3 regions of the Thalassotalea sp. G20_0 genome follow, and region 1 is predicted to be linked to each of the others. Evidence: predicted binding sites of a transcription regulator. Region 1 holds the regulator's gene; each other region holds the start of a gene.
The links. Region 1 encodes LexA, which represses DNA repair genes until DNA is damaged. Its sites were predicted from a motif close to TACTGTATNNNNATACAGTA; they were not measured.
Positions count from the first base shown of each region.

Region 2: a site for LexA is predicted at 2,482-2,501, ahead of recA (recombinase RecA). Genes of this name have one in related genera too.
Region 3: a site for LexA is predicted at 3,921-3,940, ahead of J7438_RS02630 (LexA family protein). Genes of this name have one in related genera too.

Region 1 is NZ_JAGHQV010000035.1:4,598-11,254, forward strand. Features, by position in the region: gene topA (type I DNA topoisomerase) at 490-3,132, shown strand; gene J7438_RS18350 (DUF6586 family protein) at 3,412-3,888, shown strand; gene J7438_RS18355 (hypothetical protein) at 4,020-4,262, shown strand; gene J7438_RS18360 (SulA-like leucine-rich domain-containing protein) at 4,283-4,714, opposite strand; gene lexA (transcriptional repressor LexA) at 4,775-5,371, opposite strand; gene J7438_RS18370 (TetR/AcrR family transcriptional regulator) at 5,518-6,147, shown strand; gene J7438_RS18375 (L,D-transpeptidase) at 6,182-6,657, shown strand, end outside.
Region 2 is NZ_JAGHQV010000006.1:119,615-126,271, reverse strand. Features, by position in the region: gene J7438_RS05405 (hypothetical protein) at 1-78, shown strand, start outside; gene J7438_RS05400 (tRNA-uridine aminocarboxypropyltransferase) at 83-742, opposite strand; gene J7438_RS05395 (regulatory protein RecX) at 852-1,307, opposite strand; gene recA (recombinase RecA) at 1,312-2,427, opposite strand; gene J7438_RS05385 (CinA family protein) at 2,569-3,063, opposite strand; gene J7438_RS05380 (DUF3299 domain-containing protein) at 3,225-3,752, opposite strand; gene J7438_RS05375 (ABC transporter permease) at 3,763-5,025, opposite strand; gene J7438_RS05370 (ATP-binding cassette domain-containing protein) at 5,025-5,771, opposite strand; gene J7438_RS05365 (ZrgA family zinc uptake protein) at 5,773-6,411, opposite strand; gene J7438_RS05360 (hypothetical protein) at 6,459-6,657, opposite strand, start outside.
Region 3 is NZ_JAGHQV010000003.1:130,548-137,204, reverse strand. Features, by position in the region: gene yghU (glutathione-dependent disulfide-bond oxidoreductase) at 247-1,119, opposite strand; gene J7438_RS02640 (hypothetical protein) at 1,613-2,173, shown strand; gene J7438_RS02635 (Y-family DNA polymerase) at 2,208-3,485, opposite strand; gene J7438_RS02630 (LexA family protein) at 3,482-3,904, opposite strand; gene J7438_RS02625 (hypothetical protein) at 4,418-6,657, shown strand, end outside.

The DNA.
Region 1 (6,657 bases):
AACGGAAAGTAGGCTTTTGGATAGTTATGGTTGAGTTATCAGGTAAAACCGTGTTAAGCGTTTAAGGGTTTCAGCCGTTACTGATTACCATGTAAATATGCAGGTTCGCATAGCTGGTTTGCAGACAAGAGAGATGGGTAAGTCAGGCAGCCTGATTTTGTTACAGGTGTTTGAATGCTGATTTGCCCGACGGAAATGTGGCCAGAATATTCAAGTCGGATAGTGGCTTTAAAGTGCTGGAAATAAGGCTCTGTACCGGATCATACAGGAAAATAACCCACTCCTTTACGGGAACGAGGTTGATGGTTTTCCTTGACCGATTATTGACTTCGCCTTATATATTGAAGCAATTTCTATCCCGGCTTTTCTTGTTCTGGAGAGTAGGCTCTATTTCAGCAGGTCTGATTATTGAGTATGATGGGCGATTTATCTGCTCACAGATCTGACCAGCCAGAACATTGGAACAGATGACAGGACGTGTAAGGCAGCATGGGTAAATCGCTAGTTATTGTGGAGTCGCCTGCCAAGGCGAAAACGATCAACAAATATTTGGGCAAAGACTTTGTTGTCAAATCCAGTGTGGGTCACATTCGGGATTTGCCAACAGCGGGTGGGCCGAAGAAAACCGTGGATGCCAAGGCCAGGGCCAGGGCAGCTGCCGAGACTAAAAAGCTCTCTCCTGAGGAGCGTGAGCGCCGCAAGAAAATCAAGGCCCGTGAGCAGTTGATCGACCGTATGGGGATCAACCCCGATAATGGCTGGGAAGCGCATTACCAGATTTTGCCGGGCAAGGAAAAAGTCGTTGACGAACTTGCCCGTCTGGCAGAAAACGCTGACACCATTTATCTGGCAACGGATTTGGACCGTGAGGGAGAAGCCATTGCCTGGCATTTGCAGCAGGCCATCGGCGGCAGCCCGGATCGATATCGCCGTGTTGTCTTTAACGAAATTACCAAAAAAGCCATCCAGTCTGCGTTCGAATCCCCCGGGCAGTTAAATCAGGATCGGGTTGACGCTCAACAGGCCCGCCGGTTTCTGGATCGGGTGGTTGGTTATATGGTTTCCCCGCTGCTTTGGGCAAAAATTGCCCGTGGGCTCTCTGCAGGGCGGGTGCAATCCGTTGCTGTCAAGCTGGTGGTTGAGCGTGAGCGGGAAATTCGCAGTTTTATTCCTGAAGAATACTGGGAAGTCTATGCTGATCTCCTGGCTGCCGGGAGTGATGCCGTCCGTTTTCAGGTGGTTAAAGAGAACGGGGTAAATTTCAGGCCGACAGGCAAGGCGGAAGCAGATAAAGCCCTGGCTCAGTTACAGCAGGGTCAATACGCCCTGACCAGTCGTGAAGATAAGCCAACCCAGAGCAAGCCTTCGGCACCTTTTATCACATCAACACTGCAGCAGTCGGCCAGCACGCGCCTGGGTTTCAGTGTCAAGAAAACCATGATGTTGGCGCAGCGCCTGTATGAGGCGGGTTACATCACCTACATGCGAACCGACTCCACCAATCTGAGCCAGGATGCGGTTGCCAGTGCCCGGTCATTTATTGCCAAACAGTATGGTGATCAATACTGTCCGGAGCAGCCAAATCTGTACAGCAGCAAGCAAGGCGCCCAGGAAGCTCACGAAGCGATTCGGCCATCCAGTGTTACGTTAAAGCCTGATGATCTGTCTGGCATGGAACGTGATGCGGAGCGTCTGTACGATTTGATCTGGCGTCAGTTCGTTGCCTGTCAGATGACGCCTGCCGAGTATCTCAGTACGTCTCTGGTCGTTGACGTTAACGGCTATCAACTCAAAGCCAGGGGACGGACATTGAAGTTTGATGGCTATACCCGGGTGCAAAAGCCTCTGGCCAGAAAAGGTGAAGATGTGATTCTGCCTGATCTGCAAAAAGGGGTAGAGCTGACACTGGAAAAACTGGACCCTAAACAGCTGTTCACCCGCCCACCGGCCCGTTTCAGCGAAGCGGCACTGGTCAAGGAATTGGAGAAACAGGGTATTGGTCGGCCGTCAACCTATGCGTCGATTATTTCCACCATTCAGGACCGTGGTTATGTTTCAGTGAAGAATCGCCGCTTTTATGCGGAAAAAATGGGCGATATTGTGACTGATCGTCTGAATGAGTCGTTTAATGAGCTCATGGACTTTCACTTCACGGCACGAATGGAAGAGAAGCTCGATGATATTGCTGAAGGTGAAAAAAACTGGAAGCAGGTTCTTGATGATTTTTATGCCGACTTTACCCTTCAGTTAACCCAGGCTGAACAGAGTGACGGAGGGATGCGCGCAAATGAACCCTCCCTGACCGATATTGAGTGTCCTACCTGCCATCGACCCATGATGATTCGCACTGCATCGACCGGGGTGTTTCTCGGTTGTTCCGGTTATTCACTGCCACCGAAGGAGCGCTGTAAAACGACGATTAACCTGGTTCCCGGTGAGGAGGTGGAAGATGTCGATGATGAATACGCCGAGGTTAACGCCCTGCGTGCCATGCGTCGTTGTCCCAAGTGCTCTACCGCGATGGAAAGCTATCTGATTGATGAGCAGAGGAAGTTACACGTCTGTGGCAATAACCCTGATTGTTCCGGCTTTGAGGTGGAGAAGGGGAGTTACAAATTAAAAGGTTATGATGGCCCCGTACTTGACTGCGATAAGTGTGGCAGTGAAATGCAGTTGAAAACCGGGCGCTTCGGCAAGTATTTTGGTTGTACTAACAGTGAATGCAAGAACACCAGAAAGTTGCTGAAAAGTGGTGAGCCTGCTCCACCCAAAATGGAGCCAGTGCCCATGCCTGAGTTAAAGTGCGTCAAAGTTGATGATCATTATGTGCTCAGGGATGGCGCGTCCGGATTGTTCCTTGCGGCCAGTCAATTTCCCAAGAACAGAGAGACCCGTGCTCCGCTGGTGGCGGAGCTATTGCCCCATCAGGCAATGATTGACCCCAAGTACGGTTATCTGATGGATGCTCCCCGTCAGGACCCTGATGGCAACCCGGCAATTATTCGATACAGCCGCAAGACCAAGCAGCAGTATGTTATGTCCGAGCTCGATGGTAAGGCAACGGGTTGGAGTGCAGTATTTGATGATGGTCGCTGGCATGAAAAGCAGTCTAAAAAGCGCCAGTCCGGTTAGATTTATTTCAGCCTCCCGGGTTCATGAGACAGGGCTATTATGCCCTGTTGTATTATGGCAGTTAGTAACTTTTAGGAACTGTCCCGAGATAACTTCCACATTTCGGATATTATCCAGCAAAGAAAAAACTTGCCACAGAGACACGGAGGCACGGAGAAAAGAAAAAAATCTTTTCCTCTGTGACTCTGTGCCTCCGTGGCAAAATGAGGAAGTTTTTAAGCGACAACTCCTTAGCTCGACAAAACACGAGTTGTTCCCGAAAGATTGATGGAGTTGGTTATGACAAACAATTGGCAGGGATATACCAATAAAATGCTCTTTCACGCCCGTTTATTGCTGGATGCCTGGGAAGATGCAGATGATCTTGCCAAGCCGGCATTTCGTGAGGCCTGTCTGAATGCAATGGTTCAGGCTTACCGCTCGTTACTGGCTGAAATTATGACGAATTACCGTTTGCCGGTAAATCAACTACCCTCTCTTGATGAGGCAATGAACAGTGTTCATCATAAGGGAGAGGTGTCTACTGAGTTGCAGTACATTGAACGTCTTGAGCAACATGATTCATGGTTGTCGGCGTTATTAAAAAGTCATCAGGACTGTGCCATGCCTATACAGCGCAAAAGTGTTGAACTGAATGAAATTCCTCTGTTTAATGCCAATAGTGTGCGGTTTGATCAGTCAGAAGGCTTTCTTGCTGTGCTTGAGTCGCTGAAGGAGCTGGTCACTTACAGCCGGAACTTCAGCCTGGAATGGTAGGTTTCTGATGTTTTCAGGTTTGTTCATTGCCAGCCGTATTCAGCTATTGTTGATGGCTGATATCTTGAAAGCCTCTGCTGGCTAATGCACAATGCTTAACCGCTAACCCTAAAATCCCGGTGTCACTATTTATGTCAGCGTCGTTTCTTGAAATTGTTGAACTGCCTTCCGGCGAAATCGTTTTGCGTCGCAGTGATGAGGAGAACGCTGAGCCTCTGGTTACCATGTCATTCTCCCGGGAGTTGCTTGACTTTCTCCAGGGAGATCAGGTGGAGGTAGCCAAGGCTATGCTGGATGCCTGCATAGCGGAAGTGGGGCGTAAAACAGAAGCTGACGCTGGAGAATACATCCCTGAAAACCGGGTTCTTCATTAACTGTCATACAAACCCTCCAGTTATCCTCTGTTCCTGATTGCCAGTCCCTGACATCGACCTGAGCGAGCGGCGGTCTCGAGTTCAGAGAGTGTGATGCTATCGATCTGCTCGATCCAGCTGACCACGGTGTGGCTGGTGCCTGAGGCCAGTGCCTTGCGAGTGAGTTTCAGTGGGTCTGCCTCAGCAGATGGGTTGAGAACCTGAAGGCGCTGTCTGCTGATTCCCGATGACTTCAGCCAGTTTATGGTGTTTTTTGCCTGTTCACTGGACAGTATCAGGGTAAGCCAGCGTTGATCCTGGTCGTTAGCCAACTCATACAGAACAGTCTTCAGAAAGCGTCCTGATTGCCAGGGCGGGCCTGAGAGAATCAGTTCATCAATAAAGCTGACAGGTTCACTGTCAATGCAGGGAGCGTTGCCGTTCTGACTGGATGATGGTGTTAATGCTTGCATGTCAGGTCCTCTACATCAGAGATTGTCTCAGGGTCGGGGAGGCTGTCCGAGAATAGCCTCCTAGTTCCTGATAACCCCCACACTCAGTCCTTCGATAGCAAAGGTATCAACGCTGAGGTCTACTTCGATTGTCTTGAATTCTTTGTTTTCCGGGTGCAGGTAAATTCTGTTTTTAACCTGTTCAAAACGTTTGACCGTTACTTCGTCGTCAATTCTGGCAACGACAATCTGGCCATTGGCTGCCGTTGATGTTTTATGGACCGCCAGAAGGTCCCCGTCAAGAATACCGATATCCTTCATGCTCATTCCTTTTACCCGAAGCATGAAGTCTGCTTTGGGGGAAAAGAAATCAGGGTTGATGGACAGGTGGTCCTCAATATGTTCCTGGGCAAGAATGGGGCTTCCTGCAGCAACCTGTCCTACAATAGGCAGGCCGGAAGATTCGGTGCCGGGGATTCGGATACCCCTTGAGGTGCCGGGGGTGATCTCGATAGCTCCCTTGCGGGCAAGGGCTCTGAGGTGTTCTTCTGCTGCATTGGGTGATCGGAAACCGAAGGTCTGTGCGATTTCTGCACGGGTGGGGGGGAAACCGGTCTCTTCTACATGAGATTTGATCAGTTCAAGGATCTCAGTCTGGCGCTTGGTCAATTTATACATGATTAAATCTGTGTTTTTATACAGTACATGTAATTATATACAGTATTTTGCTGTCTGCAACCACCCCTGCCTTATTAATCTAACTTGATGTTTCAGTTGGCAAACGTTAGTTTTAAACAAATGTTTACATTGGAGGTTTTACAGGCATGTCACAGTCAGCGACAGTAGACAGGATTCTGGACGCTGCAGAGAAGTTATTTGCTGAGCATGGGTTCGCAGAGACCTCGCTGCGTTCAATTACCAGTCAGGCGGGTGTTAACCTGGCCGCTGTTAATTATCATTTCGGCTCCAAAAAATCCCTGATCCAGGCGGTCTTTTCCCGTTTTCTTGACCCTTTTGTCAGCAATCTTTCCGGGGCTCTTGTGCGATATCAGGATAATAATGACGTTATTGATCTGGAAGAAATACTTCATTTACTGGTGGATCAGATCATGGCGGTTAAACCCCGCAGCCCTGAAGATCTCTCTGTTTGTATGAGGATGATTGGCCTGGCCTACACACAGGGCCAGGGGCATCTGAAGAAATATTTGCGCGACGTTTATGGGGAAGTATTCCAGGCTTATCTGGAGCTGCTGGTAAAAGCGTGTCCTGAGTTGCCACTGAATGACCTGTTCTGGCGAGTCTATTTTATTCTGGGTTCCGCTGTGTTTACCCTTTCAGGAGCGGATGCGCTGAGGGCTATTGCGGAAAGCGATTATGGGGTCAGGACTGAACTGGAAGATATCATGAGAAAGATGGTGCCTTTCATGGCGGCAGGTCTCAGATCGCACACCTGACGGATCATTTAACCATACAGAGTTTGATTTACCGATGCATCTTACTGTTCATATTGCCAGTCAGGAAATGGTGCTGCACGAGGAGGACGGCAAGCGCCGTGTTTATTCTGTGTCTACTGCCAGCAAGGGAACCGGGCAGCAGGAAGGGAGCTGGCAAACACCTCTTGGGCAGCATGTTATCCGGGCGAAAATTGGTGCCGGTCTGCCGGCTAATTCAGTATTTGTCGGACGTCGCTTTACCGGTGAGATTTATTCCCCCGGGCTTTGCCAGCAGTACCCTGAAAGAAAGGACTGGATTTTAACCAGAATTTTATGGCTCAGTGGCCTGGAGCCCGGATATAACCGGCTGGGTAATGTTGATACCATGCGTCGCTATATCTATATCCACGGTTCGCCGGATACGGCAGTGATGGGAGAACCCGGCTCGCGGGGATGTATCCGAATGCACGGGGAAGATATTATCGATCTGTTTGACCGTGTAGATACCGGTACCAGGATCGATATACTGCT
Region 2 (6,657 bases), on a different contig from region 1:
GATTATATAGGAATGGCGGGAAAAAATGATCACCTCGCCCCATCATTAACAGGCTTTTTACCGGGCTTTTTTCACTGACGGTCTATTGAGCGCCAGAGCGGTACTGTTCAAGTATGCGCAGAGAGCGCGAATCCTCATCCCTTCGCTGGCCTTTGCGTGCCCATAGATAGCGGTCGCAATAGACTTGAACCAGGGCTTCCATCAGCTGGCGATTGGTGTTTTCGCCCAGCTCGCCAAGCGCTCTTGCTGCCACTTCAGCGGTACACAAGTGCTGCTCCTGACGATTGCGTCGGAGACGGTAGATGGATGGTTCTTCAGGCTGCAAGCTCAGCAAATTCAAACCATGCAGCCAGGGGCTTTGACGATACATTTTCCTGGCCTGTTGCCAGGTTGCATCAATTATAATGAAGGCAACCTTACGTTCACCCCCGGAATTATCATGCCATTGCCTTGTATTACTCTGGGCTGCATATTCCTTCGGAAACAACAGCACTGGCAACCAGTCCGGATCGTCCAGCAGTTCCAACAACACCTTATCCGGGGAGGTCCGGCTCCAGTTAAATATGCGGGTTCCGGGTATCGCCGCCTGAATCAATTTGCCCGTATTGGTTGGCTTATCAAACTCTTTATCGTGGGTAATCAGCCAGAAGCAGGCAGCAGACTCAGCCTTTGGGATTAACTGGCAGATACAGGCATACTCCGGCAAACGGCACTGATGACAATCACCCTTCGCAGCAGGCATTAGGTTAAGACACCTTCTTTGCCGTGAAAAATATTTTGCGTAACCATTTTCATTCCTGGGGGTGGCGCAAAATATTTTCACGCGCCATGGGCATTTGTGAGATTGGTGGTTATGAAGAAGAGAAAGCGGAGTATATCTGGCTCATGGAAAAGCCACGCTGGGCCAGAAATCGGGTCTGCCGGGCTTTTTCTTTATGGTCCCGGGGTGCAGAGGCACCAAACTTTCGCTCTTTTACCGTTTTTGCCAGTTCATCCCAGTGATCGTCCTGCTCCAGCAGGTATTGACCGATCAACTCGCTATCAACCCCTTTCTGAAACAGTTCCGATTTAATACGAACCGGACCGTAGCCCCGCTGTTGACGACTGTAGACAAAACTTTCAACAAAGCGGTCATCACTTTGCAACCGTTCTTCCCGCAAGCGGGTAAGCGCATCAAATACCAGTTCCCGGGGAAAACGGCCCGAGAGTTTTCGGGCCAGTTCGGTAAAACCATGTTCCCGCCGGGCCAGTAGATCCATGGCAGCCCGGCGGACATCGTTTACCGATTGAATGACATCAGCAGACATTCAATTACTCAGCCAGCAGCTCGTCCTGCTGTACACTTGCCGCTGCATCGTCGTCGCCTTTTTTGTCAGCACCTTTTTTGTCAGCACCTTTTCCGGCGTCAGCTTCGGCTTTTTTTGCAGCGTCCTTCTCCGGGGTGCTCATTAACTCAGCACGGATCTGGGATTCGATTTCAGCCGCCACTTCGGGGTTATCAGAAAGATACTGGGCAGCATTGGCTTTACCCTGACCAATCTTGGTTCCCTTATAGGCATACCAGGCACCGGATTTGTCCACCAGTTTCAGCTTGACACCCAGATCAATCACTTCGCCCATATGGTAGATGCCCTGGCCATAGAGAATCTGGAATTCAGCCTGACGGAATGGTGGCGATACCTTGTTCTTCACCACTTTAACGCGAGTTTCGTTACCGATCACCTCGTCGCCCTGCTTCACCGAACCGGTACGACGAATATCAAGACGTACAGAAGAGTAGAATTTCAGTGCGTTACCGCCGGTAGTGGTTTCCGGGTTGCCGAACATAACACCGATCTTCATACGAATCTGGTTAATGAAGATGACCATGCAGTTGGTCTGTTTGATGGAACCGGTCAGCTTACGCAGTGCCTGGGACATCAGACGGGCCTGCAGACCAACATGGGAGTCCCCCATATCACCTTCAATTTCAGCCTTGGGTACCAGGGCAGCGACGGAGTCAACAACGATGACATCGACAGCACCGGAACGGACCAGCATATCGGTGATTTCCAGCGCCTGCTCACCGGTATCCGGCTGGGAGACGTACAGGTCATCCACATTTACACCCAGCTTGCCGGCGTACTGTGGGTCCAGGGCATGTTCTGCATCAACAAAGGCACAGGTGGCACCGTGCTTCTGGGCCTGGGCAATAACGCTCAGGGTCAGCGTGGTTTTACCGGAAGATTCAGGACCGAAAATTTCAATAACACGGCCTTTCGGCAGGCCACCAATGCCCAGGGCAATGTCCAGTTGCAGAGAACCGGTAGAAATTGCGGGAATTGCTTCCTGCTTCTGATCCCCCATCCGCATGATGGCACCTTTACCAAACTGTCGGTCAATCTGGCCAAGTGCTGCTGCCAACGCTTTTTTTCTGTTATCATCCATTTTTTCACGCCCTCAGTTCGATTCTGATTTCATCAGGAACAGCTCAATAATTAATACTGTATATTTAAACAGATACTGGGTATTTGTCCAGTATATTTATTCGCTTCGACAGGAAGGAATCTTTTTTCAGGTTAACTTGCCTCAGGTCAACAGGGTCAGAACACCCAGCAACGCCTGAACAACCGTTTGCGCCCTGATCTGATCACGATCACCCTCAAGATGGAAGTGCCTTGCAGCGGTTTCCTGGCCGGTACTCCAGGCAATCCAGACGGTTCCCACAGGTTTTTCCGGTGTTGCGCCCCCCGGTCCGGCAACGCCGGTCACGGCTATGGAGATATCCGTTGCCAACAGCTTGCGGACCCCCCGGGCCATGGCGATAGCCACCTGCTCACTGACCGCACCGTATTTATTCAGCAATAATGTCGGCACATGCAGGAGATTGGCCTTTACGCCATTGGCATAGCAGATGACACCACCTTCAAACCAGGCCGAGCTTCCCGGCAACACAGTCAGGGCATGACCTATACCACCACCGGTACACGATTCAGCGGTAGACAGGGTCCAGCCCCTGGACATCAGAAGTTCAGCAATTTCACTGACAATGGGGGACGTAGCAGAATGCAGTGTGGGTTCCATGGTCACTCGCCAGTACGGTTATCAGAGGAGCCAGTCGAGATAGGATGTTATAACACGATTGGGGGAAGTCTTCACAAGTTATCATTAAATGCCCCATTACACGGCACTGTTGTCGGGGAAACATGCTTTACCCCGGAGCATCAGGGCAAAGCATTCTCTCTCTATTCAAACTCCTTCAAACTCTCCACCGTTATGGCATAGACAACGTCGGTGTACTCGGAGGTATTGTTTTCAACCCTGATCACTCCTTCCAGCCAGTAAGGGGTGTAGCCCGCTTCTGTGACTTTTATGCCCTGGTCATAGCGGACAAAAATGGTCTGGTTGGGTGGCGGTGGCGGTACATGAATACAGGCTCCCAGGGTTGGCACCAGCAACAGCTCTGTGGCTGATTGATCCTTGCCAATATTCAGCGGCACCAGGTAACCGGGAATTTTAACCCGTTGCTGATTCATGCTTTCTACCGGAATCTTGCCCAGCTCATCAATATACTCAATAGCCTCTTCCTGACTGATTTCACCCGCCTCATATTTACGGACAATTTCCTCATCCACCGGCGGCATCAGGTCATCCCAGTTGATCTCTTTGATCGCAGGCTTTTCAGGGCTTGCAGCCATGGCAAAATCCACCGGCATAAAAGCCAGCATAAGCACCACGGCCATCCAGCCAGGGTGTTGTCTTCCAGCTATCATTATTTGTCTCCTACAGCCTGACCGTCAGACCATCCGCCAATGAATGTTTATAGGCCCGCCAGGCAGGCACTGCACCCAGTATGGTCGCCGAGATAACAATGGCGGCCGCCAGAATCCACTCAAACATCCCCGGTAACGCAATGGTAATGTGCAAACCCAGCTGCATTTGCAATACCGGTTGAATGGCGAACAGCATTCCATACATCAGCAGGAAGCCCAACAGTGTACCAGTGATGGCATAGATCAGGGACTCGGTCATCATCAGGGTAAAGATATGCCAGGGCCGGGCCCCTACTGAACGGAGAATGGCCATCTCTCTGCGCCGCTCATTAAGCGACGTCAGAATGGTGGTCAGCATGCCAACCAATCCCGCAATCACCACCATCACGGAAACCGCCAGCAATGCCTTTTCCGCTGAACCCACCAACTGCCAGAGCTCGCCGAGGGCAACACCCGGTAAAATAGCCGTCAGCGCTTCCTGGCGATACTCATTCACTGCCCGCTGATACCGAAAAGCTGCCACCCGGGACTTCAAACCAACAAAATAGGCGGTAATGCTGGACGGTTGCAAATCCATGGCCCGTGCCCTGTCGGCAGAAACCGAGAACAGTGCATTAGGTGCCGCCCCATTGACCCAGTCAATGTGCAACGCCTCAATCCCCTCCAGAGAGATCATTACCACTCGATCCATAGGGGTGCCGGTGGGCTTTAACACACCAGAAATCCTGAAGGGTTTATCCTGATGCGTCTGCAGGCTCCGGCTTTCAACACCGTGACTGAGCACTATTTCCTGGTCAACCTGATAGCCAAGAACCGCTGCCACTTCAGAACCAATCACCGCATCATAGAGATCATCAAATGGCTTACCATTTTTGAAACTGATGGGCTGATCACCACCAAAACGGAAGTGTTCAAACAGGGTTTGAGCAGTACCCACCACACGATAGCCTTGATGAGAGTCCCCCAGGGCAATAGGAATAGTCCAGGCGACGGCCTTATTGGAGGAGAGTTCCTGGTAGGTTTCCCAGGTAATGTTATTGGTTGCATTACCCAGATGGAACACCGAATAGAGCAGCAGATTAAGCGAACTGCTGCGGGCACCGACCACAAGATCGGTACCGGACACGGTACTGGTAAAACTGTTCCGGGCCTCAACCCGCACTCTTTCCACACCCAGCAACAAAGCCACGCTGATGGCAATGGAGAAAATGGTCAGCAATGCCGTGGTTTTGCGATTACTCAGGCTTTTCACCGCCAGATGAAGTATTGACATTACACCACCTCCGGCGGGTCTAAAGGCCGATGTTGACTGGCCCGGTTAATTTCATTCAAGGCCACAGAGCGATCAAACAAGGCTTCCAGGGCAGAGTCATGGCTGACAAAAACCAGCGTACTGCCAGCAGCCTCACACTCAGCAAACAGCAGACGAATAAATGCCTCACGGGTATCGCTGTCCAACGCCGAGGTGGGCTCATCTGCGATCACCAGATCAGGACGGCCAATCAACGCTCTGGCTGCCGCCACTCTCTGCTGCTGGCCAATACTGAGTTCCGTCACTGGCCTTTGCAGCAACTGCGTATCGCTCAGCTCCAGATGGTTTAGCAGTCGAATCGCTTCCTGTCTGGCATCAACGCCCATGGATTGCACGTTTTCACGGCGCTTGCTGGCAAACCCCAGCGGCAGTGTGACATTGTCAACTACAGAAAGGTAAGGGATCAGGTTAAACATCTGAAAGATAAAACCGATATGATTTGCCCGGAAATGATCCCGGCGTGCCGGGGAGAAACGACCAATGTCGTTTCTCAGCACAGCGACAGAACCGGCAACCGGTGTGAGCACACCACCCAGAAGCCCCAACAGCGTCGTTTTACCCGACCCTGAAGGCCCCCGGATAAACACCTTCTCACCCTGATTGATCAACAGCTCCGGTATATCCAGAACCATTGTCCCCGGCTGCCAGCCAAACTGGACATCCTTTAGATAAATCACCTGAATCACCGGTTGACCGAGACTACTCATATCAGAAGCGCACCTCTGGTCGCTCACGGCTCATCTGACCGGCTATCTGGCCAGAATCGGTAAAGCCCTGAACCTTCAACTGTTCACTGTTTGCAAACCGCTGAAACAATCGGGTAGAGATGCTGTTGAGCCCGGTAATATTGGCACACTCATAAACATAAGTAGCGGCAATATCCATATGCGCTGACTCATGGTGACCATCGCCATGGTGGTCCTCGTGCCCATGACTGTGATGGTGGTCATCTGCATGGTGGTCATCATGTCCATGTTTGTCATGGTGGGAATCATAGTGTCCATCTGCATCCCCATAATGGTCTTCTCCATGCTCACCATTGGCCGAAACCGATGCCGTTTTCAACCTGCAAGACGCCGCTGGTGTAAAAGACCATAAATCGTCTTTTTCCAGTTCTTGCAGGGCATCTTTAAGTTGCCTGCGCTGAGCGTCCGAATGGATGGATTCAAAGCCAAGAATATCGAACCCCGGCGTTTCCAGTTCAATATGAACCTGACGACCTTCAATGGCAAAGTTCAAATGACCGGCTCCATGTACATGGGCACCGGCATGACGATGCCCATCAGCGGAAACACCTGCTGATATCAGGGCACAGGCAACAGCGGCCACTTTTGCAACACAACGCATACACAATTCCTGAAAGAAAGAAAAAATAAGTGATGAACCATTAAACTTCAGACCTGGTAAGCAGGTGGTGCGCGCGTATGTCTTTTGGTTGGCGTGGAAGAATGGATTGATAAGCGATAGGGACGGTCGTTAAGTACCGCAGCAAACCGCACCTTTACTTTGCACCAATGAACGGGTGAAGCGGCTTGAGACACCAGCATACAGGCCGATGAATGTGGGTGCTCATTGTGCTGGTGATCACTGGCA
Region 3 (6,657 bases), on a different contig from region 1:
CTTTTGATAATTCTTATTAGATAACAGTTAATGAATTTTGTTCCATTTTTCTACAGATAATCATTTAGCTAACAGGCAGCCTATTACGCCTTCGTTTGAAGTTACTAACTGAATCTCGGTCAAAGTGGAATTAAAAGTGGAGTTAAAGATAGGATAGAAACGTTATTTCTTATGCTTCACACCGTTATAACGGAACGGTGAAAATTTCACCATTCCGTTATTTTGTGGTTCTGGAATATTGCGAATTTATTCTGAAGCTTCCAGTTTATCCTGGGTCCTGAGTTCAAAATCAGAAGCATCATGCCGGTTTCTCAGCTGCCCGGACAGTTCACCCCAGGTGCGGTTGACCATTTTCCCACGTTGAACGGCCTCTCGCTGCCCAATCTGGCTGGACCATCGAACAACATGTTGATAGCTATCCACCTGAAGAAACTCTGCAGCATCGTAAATTTTGCCTTCGACCAAGGCCCCGTACCATGGCCAGATTGCCATATCCGCAATGGTATAATCATCGCCACAGATATAGGTATTGTTTGCCAGATGCTGGTTTAACATATCCAGCTGACGCTTGACCTCCATGGCAAAGCGATCAATAGGGTACTGGTATTTTTCCGGCGCATAAGCATAGAAATGGCCAAAGCCGCCTCCCAGGTATGGACCACTGCCTACCTGCCAGAACAGCCATGAGAGACACTGTGCCCGCCTGGCGGGTTGTGCTGGTATAAACGCATTAAATTTTTCAGCCAGATAAAGGAGGATGGCTCCTGACTCAAATACCGGTATCTCCACACCGTCGCTTCGATCCACCAGGGCAGGAATCTTCGAGTTAGGATTTATGCCAACAAAGCCCGAACCAAACTGATCACCTGCCATAATGTCAATCAGAAAAGCGTCGTACCCGGCCTCTTTAATCCCCAGCGCCAGCAACTCTTCAAACAGTATGGTGACTTTCACACCATTCGGGGTTGCCAGTGAATAAAGTTGGAATGGATGCTTGCCAACAGGCAGCGGCTTGTCAAAACGGGCACCGGCGGTTGGCCGGTTAATGCCACCAAACTGGCCACCATTCTCATTTTCCCAGGTCCATACCCTGGGAGGAACATACGATGCATCTGCCATGGGCAACTCCTTATTCATTCTTAAGCCCGAAGCTGCCCAGCATAAGACAATTCCCGAAGAAAGGTAAGTGTATTCCCGCATGAAACGCAGACATTAAAAGTAACGTGAATCGTTTTCAGGCCTTGATGCAAACAATCTGGATAAAAAGCATAGAGTCATCTATCTATGTCATACATCAAATTCACTGCTTAGTTCTTTCGTTCAAAAAATAACCGGAGTGTTCAAACAATGATAAAAACTGTTGTTGTATCCGTCCTGCTCCTGACCTGCTTTCTGGTTATGGCCGACCTTGTTCCCTTTTTACTGAAAAACACAGACTCACCTTCTGATAATGAGCAGCCACAAAAAAATCAGGAGCACATTATCAAATCAATCGTTTTATTAGTTGGTATTGCGATTATGATCACACTGATCCTGCACTTCTGGCACTGACTCAATCAAATCTGACTGGAGAGTAAAAGTGATGCTGACACAGTGAACACTGACTACATTTATGGGCATGACTGCTTCCCTGAGTAATCCTTTGCAGGGCATTACAGGGCAGAATACCATTCATTTCGGTGAGTGTACTTTGCATACCATGATTAACCGTTTAAAGCGTATATTTTCCCGACTGGCGTTTCTCTGTGCTGGTCAGAAACCCTCCTTTGAAGGCCCGGGGCTCTCCGGCATTATTGCGGATTGGGCTGAGCCGTTGCTCAGTGAATACAGCGACAATCATGAGATCGAAAACATTATTGATCTGACGTCTAACTGCTGGAATATCGGTGCCTGTCCAAAAGATAACCGGGCTGAGTTGTGGGGTCTTCTTATCCAGCCAATCGTTGAAGAACACTTTTATGAACACAGGCATGATCTTCAGGGCAAACTAAGGAAACTGATCAAAGTGAGGGAGAAATTTTATGCTCACGACCCACGCTTCATCCTGGATTTTCGGTTTAAATATCGCCGCTCCCAATTGAGGCTGGATATTTTCAGCACCCGGGACCTGAGCCCGTCCCAGTTTATGGCCGGGCTTGATGCATTAATCCATCAAAGTGAACTCAATGCCTAGGAGGCTAAGAGTGGCTTCTCTGACCTTTGCCAGATCACGTCTGAACTTTCATAATCTCCGGCCATTGCGTCGTATAAGAAGGACTCAGCACCTGCTGGTTCATATGCCATGGCTGCGCCCGGAAGCCCACTGATGCAGGCCGGAGTGTCTGGCTCCCAAAGCGCTGGTTAATGGCATCCAGCACTGTCATCATCCGGGTATTTTCCGGAATTGACGCTGCCGTCAGCAAGTCTCCCTGAAAACCTGCACCGGAACAAAGATCCACCAGGGCAAAGCCCGCCTTTTTATACTCGTAACCTTCCTGAAACAGCACGTCCAAAGCCGGATTTAACTGTTGCAGCCAAACCGAGCTATCACTGGTGGGCGATGGGACCATCAGCTTCAGACTCCGTCCGGTTTGCGGGAGATTGGCCTTAAAGGGATCGGTCCTGATAAAGATGATGGCTTCACGGGAATACTGCTGTTGTTTTCTGAGTTTCTCGCAGGCGCGACAGATAAAGCTGGCCAATGCGGCATGAAGTGCCTGCCTGGTGGTGACCCGCTGGCCGAAGCTCCGGGAACACATAATCTGATGCTTATTGGCTGAACTCCCCTCTTCCCAGGGAATACAGTACTCCCCCTGAAGTTCACAGACCGTCCGTTCCAACACCACAGAAAACTGTTTCCTGATCCATCGACGATTGGCGTTCGCCAGTTGTGCAGCAGTATGAATACCTGCCGCCTCCAGCCGTTTTCCTATGCGTCGGCCCACTCCCCATACCTCACCAACCGGGGTGATTGCCATTAACCGCTGCTGGCGTATCGGGCTGGTTAAATCCACAACACCACCGGTTGCCGGAAATTTCTTGGCCGCATAGTTAGCGAGTTTGGCCAGTGTTTTGGTGGTTGAGATGCCCACACCAATTGGCAGCCCCGTCCACTGGAATACCCGCCGTTTCATATCCAACCCTATGGCATGCAGGTTTGCCAGCGGGAAACCGGAGAGTTCAACAAAGGCTTCATCGATCGAATACACTTCCAGCTTCGGGCTGAACTGTTCCAGCACCGACATAAAGCGGGAGGACATATCGCCATACAGCGCATAGTTGGAGCTTTTCAGTATGATTTCACCACGGGCCACCTGATCCCTGACCTTGAACGCCGGTGTCCCCATAGCAACGCCCAGGGCTTTGAGTTGCGCTGTTCTGGCAACGATACAGCCATCATTATTGCTGAGTACTCCCAGGGCTTTACCCAGCAGGGACGGATTAAAGACCTGCTCGCAGGAACAGTAAAAAGCATTGGCATCACAGAGGGCAATAACGTCCTTCATCGCAGGTGGTGAATAACTTCAGTGACCACACCCCACACATTGAGCCCTTCTTCAGAATCCAGTTTAATCGCAGGGTAGTCAGGGTTTTCCGAGTGCAATTCCGGTTTGCCATGGCAATAGACCAGGCGTTTTACAATCAGCTCACCGTCCAGCAAGGCCAGTATCACATCACCGTCTCCCGGAGTGAGGGAACGATCAATAATCAGAATGTCACCATCAAAGATGCCCGCTCCTTTCATGGATTGACCCTGGGCCCGGGCAAAAAAGGTTGCTGCCGGATGACGGATTAACAGCTGGTCAAGGGAGAGCGTATCTTGCAGGTAGTCAGCTGCCGGGCTGGTGAAGCCACAGGCAGCCGGGCTCTGGTAAAAGGGCAATGTCTCTGGCAAAGGTCGTGAAAAGATCTGGATCGGCTTCATGCCACTCAAACTCATTAACTGTTTATTTATACAGTATAAACATTTAACGGTTAAAAGAAAGCGGTTGTACTTTGGACGCAGGAGAGCTGTTCCGCAGACTGACTCTGATCAACCTGCAATGGAGCATCTTTGCTCCTCCACCTGACACACCATCAATGGAACCTGACAATCATTTTGAGGTCAAACAGCGACATTAATAATCCAGGAGGCTGACCGAGAATAGCGCCCGTCTAGGCACCCCCGTAGCGAGGATGGCAGAAAATTGAGGATAAAACGTCGAAAATTTTTAGTAAATAGTGGTTCTATTTGCTAAAAATTTCCGACTTTTTAGACCAATTTGCTGCCACCGCACGACTGCATGGATGCAGGAGCTAGAGCAACGCAGGAGCAGTTGCCGCGTAGGGCAGTCTATTCTCGGTCAGCCTCCTGGGTGCAGGAGGTATTCTGAAAGCAACCACATCCACCCACTCCCGCCCAAAGTCTGACCGCCGGAATGACACCGGTTCAAGCGGGATGCCTGACCGCCCCGGAAGCACATTTAACGGTAAAAAAGTCTCAAACCATCAGTCCTGCAGAGGCACAAGTCCCCCCCGGCATGATGGCAAAAATATTGAAGACGTCTTCTGGGAAAATAAACCGTTACAAGAACGTAAGACAACCCCGGCTGAGGTGCTTAAAGCATATAGCAGCGATGTAACGTCACTCAGAAGCGGCTTCTTCCTGCAAAAGCTCTGCTTACAGAACGTTCCAAACGGCAATAGAAAAGTCACACCGGATCAGGTCATTCAGGAATTCAAGCGGGAGCCGGGTCAGAATAGCAAGTGCCAATTAGCGATAGCTCGTTTCAAAGCGGAATGCTGCCTGAAAGGACTGCTCTTGAATGGTCAACGGGTCACAGCGGATGCGGTGGTTAAAGACTTCCCGGATACTACGGAAGGAAAACTGGGAATAGCGCGCTTTATGGAACGATGCTGCCTGAGTGGCCTGGGCCTGGATGGCCAGCAGGTCACACCGAATGCGGTGGTCAGGGCTTTCCCGGATAATCCGGAAGGCAAACTGGGAGTAGCACGCTTTCAGGAACAATGTTGCCTGAGCGGCTTGCCATTGAATGGCCAGCAGGTCTCACCGGATACGGTGGCTAACGCTTTTCCGGATAGTCCGGTAGGAAAGCTGGGCATAGTACGCTTTAAAGAAGAATGTTGCCTGGAAGGCATGCCGTTGAATGGCCAGCAAGTCTCACCGGATACGGTATTGAAGGGGTTTCAGGCCGCCAACGCAAGACTGGAAATAGCGCACTTTAAAGCGGAATGTTGTCTGAGGAACCTGCCGTTGAATGGCCAGCAGGTGACAACGGATGCGGCGTTTAATGCTTTCCCGGATAGCCCGGAAGGCAAACTGGCAAGAGCGCGCTTCAAAGCGGAATGCTGCCTGAGGAACCTGCCGATAAATGGCCATCGGATCACACCGGATTCAGTGATTAAGGATTTTCAGGACACCAGAGTAGCACTGGAGCTGGCACGCTTTAAGGAACAATGTTGCCTGAGGGAGCTGCCGCTGAATGGGCGGCAGGTCACACCGGATGAGGTGGTGAAGGAATTTCAGGCAGCCAGGGAAATATTGGGATTGGCACGCTTCAAAGCAGAATGTTGCCTGCGGGGCCTGCTTCTGAATGACCAGCAGGTCACACTGGAGCTGGTGGTTAAAGCTTTCCCGAATAGTCCGGAAGGCAAACTGGGGATCGCACGTTTCAAAGCGGACTATTATCTGAGAGGCCTGTCGCTGCATGACCTGCAGGTTACACCGGATGAGGTGTTTATGGATTTCCCGGATAGCCCGGAAGGCAGACTGGGGAGAGCGCGCTTCAAAGCAGAATGTTGCCTGAGGGAACTGCCATTGAATGGCCGACCGGTCAGGCAGAGTGAGGTAATTAAAGATTATCAGACGGCCAAAGCACCACTGGAGCTGGCACGCTTTAAGGAGCAATGTTGCCTGCAATCCCTGTCGTTCAATGGCCAGCAAGTCACACCGGATGAGGTGATCAGGGGTTACCCGGATAATCCGTTGGGCAAACTGGGGAGCGCGCGCTTCAAAGCAGAATGTTGTCTGCGTGGCCTGACGCTGGATGGCCAGCTGGTCACACCGGATGCGGTGGTTAAGGATTATAAGGCCACCAGGGCAACGCTGGAGCTGGCGCGTTTCAAAGCGGAATGCTGTATGAGAGGCCTGACACTGGCTGGCAACCGGGTCACCCCGGACGAGGTGGTTAAGGATTTCCCGGGTAGTCCGGGAGGCAAACTGGGCAACGCGCACTTTAAAGCGGAATGTTGCCTGAGGGGCTTGGCGTTAAATGGCCAGCCGGTCACACCGGATGCGGTGATTAAGGGTTTCCCGGGTGGTCGGGAAAGCAGACTGGGTATCGCGCGCTTCAAAGCGGAATGTTGCCTGAGGGGCCTGACATTGAATGACCAACCGATCACACCGGATGCCGTGGTTAAGGGTTATCTGGCAATCAAGGCAACACTGGAGCTGGCGCGCTTTAAGGAACAATGTTGTCTGAGAGGCCTGGCGTTAAATCGCCAGCCGGTCACTCCGGATTCAGTGGCCGAAATGTATCAGGCTGCCAAGGCAAAACTTGCGCTGGCGCGCTTTAAAGCAGAATGTTGCCTGAGGGGGCTGTGTTTGAATAACCTGCAGGTCACAACGGAGGAAGTAGTCGGGGATTATCAGGCCGCCAGGGCAAGACTTGAACTGGC